One region of the Streptomyces sp. G7(2002) genome, then DNA from elsewhere that is predicted to be linked to it. Evidence: predicted binding sites of a transcription regulator. Region 1 holds the regulator's gene; the other holds the start of a gene.
What was found. Region 1 encodes HrcA, which represses chaperone genes, less so after heat shock. Its sites were predicted from a motif close to TTNGCACTCNGNNNNNCNGAGTGCNAA; they were not measured.
Positions count from the first base shown of each region.

Region 2: NUT86_RS17460 (FmdB family zinc ribbon protein) is a predicted target of HrcA. The motif match lies at 3,626-3,652, and genes of this name have one in related genera.

Region 1 is NZ_CP102609.1:3,450,494-3,458,423, forward strand. It holds gene NUT86_RS14305 (16S rRNA (uracil(1498)-N(3))-methyltransferase) at 1-70, opposite strand, end outside; gene NUT86_RS14310 (nitronate monooxygenase) at 67-1,155, opposite strand; gene dnaJ (molecular chaperone DnaJ) at 1,252-2,388, opposite strand; gene hrcA (heat-inducible transcriptional repressor HrcA) at 2,389-3,405, opposite strand; gene NUT86_RS14325 (MBL fold metallo-hydrolase) at 3,600-4,334, shown strand; gene NUT86_RS14330 (DUF3097 domain-containing protein) at 4,376-5,209, shown strand; gene NUT86_RS14335 (Uma2 family endonuclease) at 5,187-5,765, opposite strand; gene hemW (radical SAM family heme chaperone HemW) at 5,864-7,096, opposite strand; gene NUT86_RS14345 (ATP-binding SpoIIE family protein phosphatase) at 7,149-7,930, opposite strand, start outside.
Region 2 is NZ_CP102609.1:4,215,210-4,223,139, forward strand. It holds gene NUT86_RS17445 (penicillin acylase family protein) at 1-230, opposite strand, end outside; gene NUT86_RS17450 (potassium/proton antiporter) at 413-1,933, shown strand; gene NUT86_RS17455 (MFS transporter) at 2,250-3,551, shown strand; gene NUT86_RS17460 (FmdB family zinc ribbon protein) at 3,664-4,002, shown strand; gene NUT86_RS17465 (S-methyl-5'-thioadenosine phosphorylase) at 4,115-4,948, shown strand; gene mscL (large conductance mechanosensitive channel protein MscL) at 5,690-6,196, shown strand; gene NUT86_RS17475 (hypothetical protein) at 6,237-6,575, opposite strand; gene NUT86_RS17480 (MepB family protein) at 6,712-7,281, opposite strand; gene NUT86_RS17485 (GNAT family N-acetyltransferase) at 7,637-7,930, opposite strand, start outside.

The DNA.
Region 1 (7,930 bases):
CGTCCAGGGTCAGCGTGCCGCCGGCCCGTACACCCGCGAGGGACTCGACGAGGAAGACCGGCGCGGTCATGAGGCGCTTCCGGTGGCGGGGAAGTTCAACGCGGCGCGTGCCGCGTCCAGTTCGGCCGCCAGCACCTCCACCAGCTGCCGGGCGGGCAGCTCCCGCGCCAGCCGGTGTCCCTGCCCCGCCCACAGGTTCATGCCCTGGGCGTCGCCTGCCTTGGCCGCGGCCTTGCGCACGGTGGAGGTGAGGTAGTGGACGGCCGGGTAGGCGGCCGGTGCGTACGGGCCGTGCTCGCGCATGAAGCGGTTCACCAGCCCGCGGGCCGGCCGCCCGGAGAACGCCCGGGTCAACTCCGTATGCGTGAACAGGGGGTTGGTCAGGGCCTGCTTGTGCAGCGGGTTGGCGCCCGACTCGGGGGTGGCGAGGAAGGCGGTGCCCAGCTGCGCCATGCTCGCCCCGGCGGCCAGCACCGCCGCGATCTGCGTCCCGCGCATCAGCCCGCCCGCGGCGATCATCGGAATCTGCACGGCCTCCCGGACCTGGCCGAGCGCCGCCAGCAGCCCCAGCCCCGCGCCGGTCCCGTCCGCGTGCGGATCGTCCCGGTGGGTGCCCTGGTGGCCGCCGGCCTCCACGCCCTGCACACACACCGCGTCCGCGCCCGACCACTGCGCGGCCTGTGCCTCGGCAGCGGTGGTGACCGTGACGACGGTGTACGTACCGACCTTGGCGAACGCGTCCAGGACGGCGCGCGAGGGACAGCCGAAGGTGAAGGACACCACCGGCACCGGGTCCTCCCGCAGTATCGCGAGCTTGGCCTCGTAGCCGTCGTCGATGGGCCCGTCGGTGTCGCCGAGATCGGTCTCGTACCAGGTGACCTCGCCGGCGAGCTGTTCGCGGTAGACCTCGACGACGGAGCCGTCGGCCAGCGAGGGCTGCGGCATGAAGAGGTTGACGCCGAAGGGCCGGTCGGTCAGCGACCGCAGCTGTTTGATCTCCTGGTACATGCCGTCGGCGGTTTTGTAGCCGGCGGCGAGGAAGCCGAGACCGCCGGCGCCGCAGACAGCGGCGGCCAGCTCGGGTCCGGAGCCGCCTCCCGCCATCGGGGCCTGCACGATCGGGTAGCGGCAGAGATCGGTCAGTGCAGTGGGCATGAGCACATCGTGTCACGCCCACCCCCTCGCCCCGAACCGGGGAGGCGGCTGCCGCACGGGTCCGCGGAATCTCCGCGGACCCCGGGCCGACCTGGGCTATCGCCCGTTGAACGCATCCTTCAGACGCGAGAACAACCCCTGCTGCCCCGGCTGGAACTGCCCCGTGGGCCGCTCCTCACCGCGGAGCTTCGCCAGCCGCCGCAGCACCTCCTCCTGCTCGGGGTCGAGCTTGGAGGGCGTCTGCACCTCGACATGGACGATGAGGTCGCCGCGGCCACCGCCGCGCAGATGGGTCACACCGCGCTGGTGCAGCGGGATCGACTGGCCGGACTGGGTACCGGGCCGGACATCGATCTCCTCCACCCCGTCCAGCGTCTCCAGCGGGCACTTCGTGCCCAGCGCCGCCGCTGTCATCGGGATGGTGACCGTGCAGTGCAGATCGTCGCCGCGCCGCTGGAAGACCGCGTGCGGCAGCTCGTGGATCTCCACGTAGAGATCGCCGGCGGGGCCGCCGCCGGGGCCGACCTCGCCCTCGCCCGCGAGCTGGATGCGGGTGCCGTTGTCGACACCGGCCGGGATCTTGACGGTCAGCGTGCGGCGGGAGCGGATACGTCCGTCGCCCGCGCACTCGTGGCACGGCGTCGGGACGACCGTGCCGAAGCCCTGGCACTGCGGGCAGGGCCGCGAGGTCATGACCTGGCCCAGGAACGACCGGGTGACCTGCGAGACCTCACCGCGGCCGCGGCACATGTCACAGGTCTGCGCCGAGGTGCCCGGCGCCGCGCCCTCACCGCTGCACGTCGTACAGACGACGGCGGTGTCGACCTGGATGTCCTTGGTGGTGCCGAAGGCCGCTTCGTTCAGCTCGACATCGAGCCGGATCATGGCGTCCTGGCCACGGCGGGTGCGCGAGCGCGGCCCGCGCTGCGACGCGGTGCCGAAGAACGCGTCCATGATGTCGGAGAAGTTTCCGAAGCCCGCGCCGAAGCCGCCCGCGCCCTGGCCGCCGCCCGCCTGCGAGAGGGGGTCGCCGCCGAGGTCGTAGACCTGCTTCTTCTGCGGATCCGAGAGGACCTCGTAAGCGGCGTTGATCTCCTTGAACCGCTCCTGGGTCTTGGGATCCGGGTTCACATCCGGGTGCAGCTCGCGCGCCAGCCGACGGAAGGCCTTCTTGATCTGGTCCTGCGAGGCGTCACGGCCGATGCCGAGGACCGAGTAGTAATCCGTGGCCACTTACGACTCCGCGAGGATTTGTCCGACGTAACGTGCCACTGCGCGTACCGCTCCCATCGTTCCGGGGTAGTCCATGCGGGTCGGTCCGACCACGCCGAGTTTGGCGACTGCCTCGTCGCCCGAACCGTAGCCGACCGTGACGACCGATGTGGACGCCAGGCCTTCATGGGCATTCTCATGCCCGATACGTACGGTCATGCCCGAGTCCTTGGCCTCGCCGAGCAGCTTGAGCATCACCACATGCTCCTCAAGGGCCTCCAGCACCGGCCGGATGGTCAGCGGGAAATCGTGCCCGAATCGCGTGAGATTGGCGGTACCGCCGATCATCAGCCGCTCTTCGGTTTCCTCCACCAAAGTCTCCAGCAACACCGACAGCACTGTCGAGACCGTGCCGCGGTCGTCCTGCTCGAAGGACTCCGGGAGATCCTGCACCAACTGCGGCACATCCGCGAACCGGCGCCCCACGACCCGGCTGTTGAGCCGGGCCCGCAGATCCGCCAGCGAGGTCTCGCCGAACGGTGCCTGGCAGTCGATGAGCCGCTGCTCGACCCGCCCGGTGTCCGTGATCAGCACCAGCATCAGCCGGGCCGGGGCCAGCGCCAGCAGCTCGACGTGCCGGACCGTGGACCGGGTCAGGGACGGGTACTGCACGACCGCGACCTGCCGGGTCAGCTGCGCCAGCAGCCGGACCGTGCGGCCCACCACGTCGTCGAGGTCGACGGCGCCGTCCAGGAAATTCTGGATCGCCCGCCGCTCCGGGCTGGACAGCGGCTTCACACCGGCCAGCTTGTCGACGAACAGGCGGTAGCCCTTGTCGGTCGGGATCCGCCCGGCACTCGTGTGCGGCTGGGCGATGAAGCCCTCGTCCTCCAGGACCGCCATGTCGTTGCGGACGGTGGCCGGGGAGACACCGAGCTGATGGCGTTCGGTGAGGGCCTTGGAGCCGACCGGCTCCTCCGTCCCCACATAGTCCTGGACGATGGCGCGCAGCACTTCGAGCCTGCGTTCACTGAGCATCCCGCGCACCTCCAGTCCGGCCGTCCGCCGTCTCGACTCTCCTGGCACTCACACGGGCCGAGTGCCAGACCCGGAGCCAGTGTACGGCCGAGTAGCACGCACACGGCAAGGGCAGCCGCGCACGGCACCCGCCCGATGACCGTGTTCGGTCGATCTGTCGGGCAACGCTATCGCGATGGCGCTAGCGTCTCGGTATGCACACTGCTTGGGAAGAGGCCGGTTGGGAACAGCTCGGTGACGGTGTCGCCAGACGCCGTATGCCGAGGTGGGACGAGACGATCGGGGTGATCGCGGGGACCACCGGCGTCATGATCGTCGACACCGGCGCGACCCTGCGCGACGGCGCGGATCTGCGGCGCGCGATCCGCGGCGTGCTGGGCCGCGAAGTGACGCATGTCGCGCTCACCCACCCGCATTTCGATCATGTGCTGGGCACCGCCGCCTTCGCCGGCGTCGAGGTCTTCGGCGCGGCCGGGCTGGGCGAGCTGCTGCGCCGCGGCAAGGACGGACTGCGGCACGACGCGATGCGGCACGGCGTCGGCCGGGACGCCGCCGCCGAGGCCGCCGATCTGCTGGTCGCCCCGCACCACCACGTCCACGACCAGCTGACCGTGGAGCTCGGCGACCGGCAGGTGCTGCTCGCCAACGTCGGCCCCGGTCACACGGCCCACGATCTGGCGGTCCTGGTACCGGGCCGGGGCGGGTCCCCGGAGATCGTCTTCTGCGGCGATCTGGTCGAGGAGTCCGGCGAACCCCAGGCGGGCCCGGACGCGCTGCCGCAGCGGTGGCCCGGCGCACTGGACCGGCTGCTGTCCCTCGGCGGCGAGGACGCACGGTATGTACCCGGCCACGGCGCTGTGGTGGACGCCTCCTTCGTCCGCGCCCAACGGGACGCCCTCGCCGCCCGCTTCGGCGTCGCCCCCTCCTGACCACTCCTGACCACCGCCCGCTCAATCACGGACAGGCCCCCATGCAGAGCAAGCGCTACAGCCCTGACCTCACCCCGCCCTGGAAGAAGCAGCGGCCCGCACCCGAGGTGCCCGCCGAGCCCGATCTGGTCGTCGAGGAGGTCACCTCGGGCTTCTGCGGCGCCGTGATCCGCTGCGAGAAGACGGCGCAGGGCCCGACGGTCACCCTTGAGGACCGCTTCGGCAAGCACCGCGTCTTTCCCATGGAGCCGCGTGGCTTCCTCCTGGAGGGCAAGGTGGTCACGCTCGTACGCCCCCAGGACAGGCCGGCGGCCACCGCTCCGGCGCGTACGGCATCGGGATCACTCGCCGTGCCCGGCGCCCGCGCACGGGTCGCCCGCGCCGGGCGCATCTATGTGGAAGGCCGGCACGACGCCGAGCTGGTGGAGCGGGTGTGGGGCGACGACCTGCGCATCGAGGGCGTCGTCGTGGAGTACCTGGAGGGCATCGACGACCTGCCCGCGATCGTCCGCGGCTTCTCGCCCGGCCCGGACGCCCGCCTCGGCGTCCTCGTCGACCATCTCGTGCCCGGCTCGAAGGAGTCCCGTATCGCGGCCGAGGTGACCGGGGACCATGCGCTGGTGGTGGGCCACCCCTACATCGATGTCTGGGAGGCGGTGAAGCCGTCCTCGGTCGGCATCGCGGCCTGGCCGTCCGTCCCGCACGGGCAGGACTGGAAGACGGGGGTGTGCCGGGCGCTGGGCTGGCCGGAGAACACGGGGGCCGCCTGGCAGCGGATCCTGTCCTGTGTGCGCTCGTACAAGGACCTGGAGCCGGCGCTGCTGGGACGGGTGGAGGAGCTGATCGACTTCGTCACGGCCGGCGGTGGCGGGTGACGGCAGGAAGAGTGCCGAACCGCGAGGTCTCCAGCGTGGTGCCGAGGGCGTCGATGCGGAGGGGAACACCGAACGGGACGGTGCGCTGCACCTCGTAGTCGGCGTCCTCTCCCGCGCCGTCCGGTTCCGTCAGCAGTACGCAGCGGGCGTCATACGGGTCGATGATCAAATACGCGGGGACGCTCCCGGCGGCATAGATGGAGCGCTTCAGGCCGTAGTCGCGGTCGGCGCTGCGCAGGGAAACCACCTCGAGCAACAGCGTCACGTCCGAAGCGGGTACGAGCCATCCGGAACCCTCGCCCCTTCCGCGCTCCAGCACCACGAGGTCGGGCTGTGGCTTGCTGAGCTCCCCCGGAAGCGAGAGGTGCAGCGTCGCGAACCTGTGCCGGCCGTCGCGCGGAATCTGGCCCGTCACCTCGCTGACGATCCTGTTGTGGACGATATCCGTCCCGCTGCTCAGCAGAATCTCCCGGCGCAGGAGCTCCGCCCGGAAACCCTCTGGCGGCTCGAACGCCGCGAAGTACTCCTCGATGTGCTGATCGTGCGCTGCGGCCAACCGCCCAACTGTCCTTGCCTGCCGGGGTACTGCCTGCAGCCTAGGGACGGCGTGGGCCGGTGGGCAGGGTCTCGGGGTGAGATCCCTCAGCCGAGTGATCAGTCCACCAGATCCCGCACCACCGCGTCCGCCAGCAGCCGTCCGCGGAGGGTCAGGACGGCGCGGCCCGCCTCGTACGGACCGGGCTCCAGCAGCCCGTCGGCCAGCGCGCGGGACGCCGCCCGCGCCCCCGCCGGGGCGAGGATGTCCAGCGGGCAGCCGTCGGCCAGCCGCAGCTCCAGGAGGATGCGTTCGACCCGGCGGTCCTCGTCCGACAGGATCTCCCGGCCGGCGCCCGGGGAGCGGCCCTCGCCGAGGGCCTGGGCGTAGGCGCCGGGGTGCTTGACGTTCCACCAGCGGACGCCGCCGACGTGGCTGTGGGCGCCGGGGCCGGCGCCCCACCAGTCGGCGCCGGTCCAGTAGAGCTCGTTGTGGCGGCAGCGGGCGGCGTCGGTGGTGGCCCAGTTGGAGACCTCGTACCAGGTGAAACCTGCCGCGGCGAGGCGTTCGTCGGCGATGAGGTAGCGGTCGGCGTGGACGTCGTCGTCGGTCATCGGGACCTCGCCGCGGCGGATCCGGCGGGCCAGCTGGGTGCCCTCCTCGACGATCAGGGCGTAGGCGGAGACATGGTCGGGGCCGGCGCCGACCACGGCGTCGAGGGAGGCGCGCCAGTCGTCGTCGGTCTCGCCCGGGGTGCCGTAGATCAGATCGAGGTTGACGTGCTCGAAGCCGGCCGCGCGGGCCTCGGCAACACAGGCCTCGGGGCGGCCCGGGGTGTGCGTACGGTCGAGGATCTTCAGGACGTGCTGCCGGGCGCTCTGCATGCCGAAGGAGACGCGGTTGAAGCCGCCCGCCAGCAGCTCGTCGAGGTAGCGGGGGTCGACGGACTCCGGGTTGGCCTCGGTGGTGATCTCCGCGCCCGGCGCGAGGCCGAATTCCTCGCGGATCGCGGCCAGCATCTTGCCGAGGTCGGCGGCGGGCAGCAGGGTCGGGGTGCCGCCGCCGACGAAGACCGTCTCGACCGGGCGCGGGTCGTCGCCCAGCACCTTGCGGGCGAGCCGGATCTCCTCCACGACGGTGTCGGCGTAGTTGTCCCGCGAGGCCAGTGCGCCGCCGGAACCGCGCAGCTCGCTCGCGGTGTAGGTGTTGAAGTCGCAGTAGCCGCAGCGGGTCGCGCAGTAGGGCACATGCAGATAGAAGCCGAGGGGGCGTCCGGCGGCATCGGCCGGCGTATGACCGGGCAGCGCCCCGTCCTCGGGCATCGGCTCACCATCAGGCAGTGCGGAAGGCATGGGAACCATTGTCCGTCATGGCGGGGCGGTGCCGGTCCGGTGCCGCTGTGCCTCAGGACACCCCGGGCCCCGACGCCTGGAGGACCAGCAGGGCCAGGTCGTCGTCGGGCGGGGTGGGGCCGAAGGCGTGGACGGTGCTGCGGATGTGGTCCGCGAGGGCGGTGGCGCCCAGGCCGGCGCCCGCGGCGAGGGCGGTGGCCAGTCCGTCCTCGTCGTCGAAGAGCCGCCGCCCCGAGCGCCGCTCGGTCACCCCGTCGGTGACGCACAGAAGCGTTTCCCCCGGGCAGAGGTCGAACGATTCGCTGACGTACGCGGCGTCCTCGACCACCCCCAGCAGCATCTGCGGCGCCGCCACGACCCGGACCGCGCCGTCCGTGCCCAGGACCAGCGGCAGCGGGTGGCCGGCGCTGGCGAGGGTGCAGCGGGCGCCGCCGGAGCCGCCGGGGTAGGGGACGATCTCGCCGTAGAGCAGGGACAGGAAGCGGGCCTGTTCGCCCTCCTCGCGGATCTCGACCGGTGCCTCCGCCCCGGCACCGGCCGCCGCGACCGCCGCCGCGACCGCCGCGACCGAGTCCGCGGCCTCGCGCGCCATGGTCTTGTTGAGCCGGTCGAGCACCGCCGCGACACCGAAGCCGTCGCGGGCCAGCAGCCGCAGCACCGGCCGGGCCAGCCCGGTCACCGCGGCCGCCTCGGGGCCGCTGCCGCAGACATCGCCGAGCGCGAAGCACCAGCGGCCGTCCCCGGCGTCGAAGAGGTCCCAGAAGTCGCCGCCCGCCCAGGCGCCCTCGCGCGGCTCGTAGACCACCGCCGACTCCACGCCGGGCACCTGCGCCC
Region 2 (7,930 bases), 760 kb from region 1:
TAGATCTGCGGAATGCCGTGGGCGTCGCGGGTGACGTCCACCGGGTTGGTCAGACCCGGGAGTTTGAGCGAGCCCGTGGTCTGCGGGAACGACGCACGAACGGTACTGACGCCCCAGAACGCGCCGAAGCCGATGCCCGCCACGAGCAGCAGCACGACCGTGATCGCGACGAGACGGCCGCGCCGCCCCTTCTTCTTCCTGGGGACTGGGCCGGACTTGTTGGCGGGCATCTCTGTCCTTCGAGGGGCAGGGTGGGAGTGCTGGAGCAACCATAGGCGCACGGGTTCGGCGACCCCTACGCGGAGTCACCACCAGCACATCCAACCTTCAAGCAATGGTAAATTGTTAGTCTCAGTAACTAGATACGGTAAGGAAAGCCCGCCCCGGAACCCGTGCGAGGAAGGATCAGCTCCTGACTGTCGACCATCTCAACGAACTCCTGCTGATCTGCTCGCTCGTACTGCTCATTGCGGTCGCCGCGGTACGGCTCTCCTCGCGCAGCGGGCTCCCCAGCCTGCTCATCTACCTGGGGATAGGCGTCGCCATAGGCCAGGACGGGCCCGGCGGCGTCGTCTTCGACAACGCCGAGCTGACCCAACTCCTCGGCTATGCCGCGCTGGTCGTGATCCTCGCCGAGGGCGGCCTGGGCACCAAGTGGAAAGAGATCAAACCGGCGCTGCCCCGGGCGGCGGCGCTCTCGACGGTCGGCGTCGCGGTGAGCGTGGGGGTCACCGCGGCCGGAGCGCACTACCTGGCCGGACTCGACTGGCGCCAGGCGCTGCTGATCGGCGCCGTGGTGTCCTCCACTGACGCCGCGGCCGTCTTCTCCGTGCTGCGCAGTGTGCCGCTGCCGGCTCGCCTGACCGGCGTACTGGAAGCCGAATCCGGCTTCAACGACGCCCCGGTGGTCATCCTCGTCGTCGCGTTCTCCACGTCGGGACCGGTCGAGCACTGGTACGCCCTGCTCGGCGAGATCGCGCTGGAGCTGGCGATCGGCGCCGCCATCGGACTGGCCATCGGCTGGCTCGGCGCGTACGGCATGCGGCATGTGGCGCTGCCCGCGTCCGGTCTGTACCCGATCGCCGTCATGGCCATCGCGGTCTCCGCCTACGCGGCCGGCGCCCTGGCGCACGGCTCCGGCTTCCTCGCCGTCTACCTGGCCGCGGTGATCCTCGGCAACGCCAAACTCCCGCACGCGCCGGCCACCCGCGGCTTCGCCGAGGGCCTCGGCTGGCTCGGCCAGATCGGCATGTTCGTCCTGCTGGGCCTGCTGGTGACCCCGCACAACCTGATCGCCGACATCGTCCCGGCGCTGGTGATCGGCATGATCCTGACGCTGGTGGCCCGGCCGACGTCCGTGTTCGTGGCGCTGCTGCCGTTCCGGGTGCCGTGGCGGGAGAAGACCCTGCTGTCGTGGGCCGGGCTGCGCGGCGCGGTACCGATTGTGCTGGCCACCATCCCGATGGTGGGCGATGTGCCCGGCAGCCAACGGGTCTTCAACATCGTCTTCGTCCTGGTCGTGGTCTACACCCTCATCCAGGGGCCGACGCTGCCCTGGCTGGCCAAGCGGCTGCGGCTGGGCGAGGACGAGGAGGCCGCCGACCTGGGCATCGAGTCGGCGCCCCTGGAGCGGCTGCGCGGCCATCTGCTGTCCATGTCCGTCGGCACGACGTCCCGTATGCACGGTGTCGAGGTCGGCGAGCTGCGGATGCCCGCGGGCGCCGCGGTCACCCTCGTCGTACGGGACGGCTCCAGCTTCGTGCCCTCGCCCTCCACGGTGCTGCGGCGCGGCGACGAGCTGCTGGTGGTCGCCACCGACCCGGTGCGCGACGCGGCCGAGAAACGGCTGCAGGCGGTCTCCCGGGGCGGCAAGCTGGCCGGCTGGCTGGGCACCGGCGGCCCCGCCGCGGGGCGCGGCCACCGCCACCGCTGACGTCCCGCCGCACCCCGGGCCTGGAAATGTGCTGCATCTCTCCACGGATCCCAAGGAATTCCGCGTGAAGCCCTGACCAATCCCAGGGCTTCACGCGCCGCGGCCTGTAGTATGAAGAGGCACATCGACGAACCAACTCTGCCTGATGCAGAGCTGGCGCGACCGCTCGGCGGCCGCGGTCCCCTGCGCCACGCAGAGCCACCTTCCCCGGTGCGGACCACGCGGTATCACTCGGTCCTGCGCGAGAGGACAGCTCTCGGCGCGTACCCGTGACGACCTCGCGGGTGGCGCTACCAGGCGGCAGAAAGGCCCGGCCGTGGCATCCGCGGTCAAGGACTCCCGTTCCGGATACGGACCACTGCTCCGCACCCCTGGTGCTTGGACATTCCTGCTGCCCGGCTTTCTGGCCCGGCAGCCCTTCGCCATGCTGACGATCGGCATCGTGCTGCTCGTCGAATCCACCACCGGCTCGTACGGCACCGCGGGCGCGGTGTCCGCCGCGACCGGTGTCTCGATGGCCCTGTTCGCCCCGCAGAGCGGCAAACTCGCCGACCGCTTCGGCCAGCGCGCGGTGCTGATCCCCGGCGTCCTGGTGCATGTCGCCGGTGTCGCGGCGCTGATCACCCTGGCCCTCGCGCACGCCCCCCTGTGGGCGCTGTTCGCGGTGGCGGTCCCCACGGGCGCCTCGACGCCGCAGGTCGGCCCGATGGTGCGGGCCCGCTGGGCCGCCCGGCTCGGCGGCAGCCCGCTGATGCCGACGGCCGCCGCCTTCGAGTCGGTGACCGACGAGTTCACCTTCGTGGTCGGCCCGGTGCTGGCGACCGCGCTGTGCACCGGCATCCACCCGGCGGCCGGGCTGGTCGCCGAGGCCGCGCTGACCCTGGCCGGCGGGCTGCTGTTCGCCGCGCAGCGGCGCAGCCAGCCGGCCGTGCACCGGACGCAGGCCGGCGACCTGCCGCGCGTCTCGGCGCTGTCGGTGCCCGGCGTACGCGTCCTGATCGTGGCGTTCCTCGGCATCGGCGCCGTCTTCGGCGGTATGCAGGTCTCGCTGACGGCGTTCACCCAGCACATCGGGCAGCCCGGCATCAACGGCGTGCTCTACGGGATCTTCGCGGGCGGCAACATGCTCGCCGGTATCGCCTGTGGCGCCCTCGCCTGGAAGGTCGGCCCGCGGCGCCGGCTGCTGGTCGCCTACGGGCTGCTGGCGCTGGCCACCACCCCGCTGTGGGCGGTCACCGCGGTGCCGCTGCTGGGCGCCGTCGGCCTGGTCGTCGGCCTGTGCATCGCCCCGGCCCTGATCACCGGCTACACGCTGGTGGAGTCGCTGGTGCCGGCCGCCGCCCGCACCGAGGCGTTCACCTGGCTGACCGGTGCGGTCGCACTGGGCCAGGCGGCCGCAGCCACCTCCGCCGGCCAGCTGGCGGACGGCTTCGGGCCGAGCACCGGATTCCTGGTGCCGCTGGCCGGTACGGCGCTGGCCCTGACGGTGCTGCTGACGCTCCGCGCCCACCTGCTGCCGCGCTCCTCGCCGGGGGCCGCCGACGCCCCGGCGCACGGCGCCGACGACCGGGTCCCGGCCGTTTCCGAAGACCGGGAACGGGAGCTGGCGCGCGCCTGACCGAGCGTGGAGTCGGTCACCGTCCGCCGGTCACGGTGGACTGGCGGGCGGGAATACTGCAATATGGAGCGTCGTTAGCACTCATCGAGTGAGAGTGCCAGGAGGAAGACTAGTGCCGACCTACCAGTACCAGTGCACCGAGTGCGGCGAGGGCCTCGAGGCGGTGCAGAAGTTCACCGACGACGCGCTCACGGAGTGCCCCGCCTGCAACGGACGCCTCAAGAAGGTGTTCTCCGCGGTCGGCATCGTCTTCAAGGGCTCCGGCTTCTACCGCAACGACAGCCGCGGCTCGTCGTCCAGCAGCAGCCCCGCGAAGAGCTCCTCCTCGTCGGGCACGACGTCCTCCTCGGACTCGTCAGGCTCCTCGTCCGGCAGCTCCGACAGCAAGTCCTCCACCCCGGCCGCCTCCTCGTCCGCCGGCAGCACCTCGGGCACCAGCTCCGCCGCCTGACCCGCACTTCTCCGGACCCCGCCGTCACCGACGGCGGGGTCCGCCGCGTCACGGCTCCCTTTCTCCGTCACCCGCCCTCCTCCCGCCGCCGCGCCCCGATAGTGTGACCGGCATGGCTGACGCGGAGATTGGCGTTATCGGCGGATCGGGGTTCTACTCCTTCCTCGACGACGTGACCGAGATCACAGTGGACACCCCGTACGGGCGCCCGAGCGACTCGCTGTTCGTGGGAGAGGTCGCCGGCCGCCAGGTCGCGTTCCTGCCCCGGCACGGCCGCGGCCACCATCTCCCGCCGCACCGCATCAACTACCGCGCCAACCTGTGGGCACTGCGCTCGCTCGGCGTACGCCAGGTCCTCGGCCCGTGCGCGGTCGGCGGACTGCGCCCCGAATACGGCCCCGGCACCCTCCTGGTCCCCGACCAGCTCGTCGACCGCACCAAGGCCCGCGCCCAGACCTACTTCGACGGCGAGCCCCTCCCCGACGGGAGCGTCCCCAACGTCGTCCATCTGGCCTTCGCCGACCCGTACTGCCCCACCGGGCGCCGGGCCGCCCTTTCGGCGGCCCGCGGCCGGGACTGGGAGCCGGTCGACGGCGGCACCCTCGTCGTCGTCGAGGGCCCCCGCTTCTCGACCCGCGCCGAATCGCGCTGGCATGCCGCACAGGGCTGGTCGGTGGTCGGCATGACCGGCCACCCCGAGGCCGTCCTGGCCCGCGAACTGAGCCTCTGCTACACCTCGTTGACCCTGGTCACCGACCTGGACGCGGGCACCGAGACCGGTGAGGGCGTCTCCCACGAGGAGGTCTTCCGGGTCTTCGCCGAGAACGTCGGCCGGCTGCGCGAGGTCCTCTTCGACGCGATCGCCGGGCTCCCCGACAACGCCGCCCGCGACTGCCTGTGCACCGGCGTCCACGCCGGCTGGGACCTGGGCATCGAGCTGCCGTAACACCCCGACGACGCGCTCGGCCTCCCCCTCCCGGGTGGCCGGGTTGTCCACAGAGGCGGGGTCGTCCACAGCCCGGAGCGGGCGGGCGGGGTCGTGCGGCACGGTGGTGATCCGCGGTTCATCCGACCTCACCACCCCACAGGCGGTACCACCATGCTCCGCACCTCGCCCGCGCCCCTTGTCGCTGACTTCGCCAATGCCTCCGACCTCGCCGGCCCCGATCTCCCCTCTCCGCCGCTCCCCGCTCCCCCGCCGTGTGAAGTGCCGCACTTCCCGCCGGTGCGGGCCGGCGGCGGCCGGCACCGGTGGGGACGGACCGCGCGACAGCGCTTACTGGCCGCCGGCCTGGCGATGACCGCCGCAGCACTGGCCGGCGGGGCGTCGTACGGGGCCGTACGAGACGCTCCCGCCCCCGGCTGCCCGTCGGCAACGGCACCGGGAGGGCGGTGACCATGCCCCAAGATCAAGTGGCATCTGCTCCCACCCCACGCGAGACTGCTGCGAATGGCGGGGCACCCGCCGCGCGCCAATGGGGGCGCGCCCACCGCACCGGTACCGCGGTATCCGTCCACGCCGTCCGCACGCTCGGGCCACTCCGCCGGAACCACCTGTTCCGCGCAGCCGCACCGGCCACTCGACGGTTCGTGTCACACGACTGGACACCCCTGCCCTGCCCTGCCGTAAGTTGCGGTGCTGATTGTTGGTGCACCGTCCGTAGTGAGCATGGAAAGAGGCTGTCAGGTGAGCGAGAGCAAGGGCGTCCTTCAGGGATTCAAGGAATTCCTGATGCGCGGCAACGTCATCGAACTCGCGGTCGCGGTCGTCGTAGGTGCGGCCTTCACCAACATCGTGAACGCGGTGGTGAAGGGCATCATCAACCCCATCGTGGGCGCGCTCGGTTCGCAGAACCTCGATCACTACCAGTCCTGCCTGACCGCCACCTGCGCCAAGGATCCAAAGACGGGCGCCTTCACCGACGGGATCTACATCCTCTGGGGCTCGGTGCTCAGCGCCGCCCTGACGTTCCTGATCACCGCCGCGGTCGTCTACTTCCTCATGATCCTTCCGATCAACAAGTGGAAGGAACGCCAGGCGGCCCGGCAGGCGGCCGAGGCGGGCCCCGCGGACCCCACCGAGATCGAGCTGCTCACCGAGATCCGCGATGCGCTGCTCGCCCAGCGCACCGGCTCGCCGTCCGTGCCCTCCTCCACCTCGGGCACCATCGGCACGCAGAAGACCCACGAGTAGCAGGCGCCCAAGGCCGGCAGATGCCGCCCCCTCGCCTCGCTCAGAGGTGGTGGGGCGGCTTTTCGTCGAGGAACCGGGCGAGGTCGGCGGCACTGTCCCCACCGGCCGGGCGCTCACCCCAGCCACGGTCGGTGTCGTCCGAGGACTGCTGGTTCAGCGGGTCATCGAAGATCAGCTTCGCCGCGGGCCTGACCGCCGCGGGCCGCTCAGCTGGCGAGGGCGCGGGGGCCTGCTCGGCATCGGAGGCGTCCGGGTGCGCGGCGACCGACTCAGCGGGCGAGGGCGCAGGGGCCTGCTCGGCGCCGGAGGCGTCCCGGTGCGCGGCGGCCGACTCAGCTTCGGGTTCGCGTTCGGGTTCGGGTTCGGGGGTGGTGCTCACCCCTTCAGAGTACGGGCGGGCCGGGAGCGCCCGCCGACCGGCGGGGACCCACAGCACCCTCTCGGGACGCTCGGGACGGCTCGATTTGAGCGGGGCCCGCACCTCTCCTGCCGGGTCCGGGGGCGGGGTCCGTCGGTCACGGGTGGTGGAGCGCCTGGGCGCGGGCCACATCGAGAGGCCCGTCCTCAGGGATCTCCAGGAAGTGCTCCACCTGCCACGCCTGTGCGGTGCGGGCCTGCCGATTGGTGGTCTCCACCCACGGCGGGTAGATACGGAAAGCCCGCTTTCCGCCGGAACCGTTCCTGGAAACGATGCCCCGTTCGCAGAGCACCTCGCGCGAAAAGATGAAGTGCCCGAAGCGGTGACCCTCGCGGGTGCTGATGACGAAGAGATCCACCGGATCCCCGGAGTCGAACGGCTGGATCGGCCCGCCGGGACTCCGCTTCCACACCGTGACGAACTGGCCGACCTTCGTCGGGGTGGTCTTGGCAACCCGAAACCTGACGGAGGAGCCGTCGAGAGTGAATTCATGTGCCGCGTACTCAGCGCTCTCCGCTTCACGCACCGGCCGGGAGCAGGTGAACCCACAGGGGTCGTAAACCAACGTCTTCGCCGCGAGGAGCTCAGCATGCAGGGAATCCCCATCCGCCCAGCCCTCGGCAACTGCGGGCCGGCACTCCGGGGATTCTTCGGGCTTTGTCTCCATTCCTCCATCGTGTCATTGCCGACCGCCGGACATTTCGGCGGGATATCGATGGCCGGGGCGGGCGGGGGTGCGTGGCCAGGGGGGCCTGGATGGGGTGGCGGGCGGGGTGCGCGGGCAAGGGCGCCCGCGGTCGGAACGGCGGGCGGGGGGGCACGGCCAAGGGGGACCGGACGGATACGGCGGGCGGGGGTGGGCGGACAAGGGGGCCCGGACTGATGCGGCGCCTGGTGGTGCGCGGCCAAGGGGGACCGGTCGGAAGCGGCGGGCGGGGGTGCGCGGCGCAGGCTGCCCGGTCGGAGGGCGGGGGTGCGCGGGCAAGGCCGCCCGGACGGATACGACGCCCGGTTCGTCGTTCTCAGGCGCCGGTGGTCAGGGCCAGCTCGCCGACGACCTGGTCGCCGCTCATCTCCCCGGTCGGGCGGAATCCGAGCCCGAGGTAGAAACGCTCGGGCCCGTCCTCACCCGGAACCCAGGTCACGGTCACACGACGCTGCCCACGCCGTCGGACCTCCGCGCACACGGACTCCACAGCGAACCGGCCGTACCCACGGCCCTGATGTCCCGCGGCGATGTTGAGTCGCCAGATCCCGGAGCGCAGCCTGTCCTCCGGGTTGTCCGGGTCGAATCGAACCAGGAAGAACCCCATGAC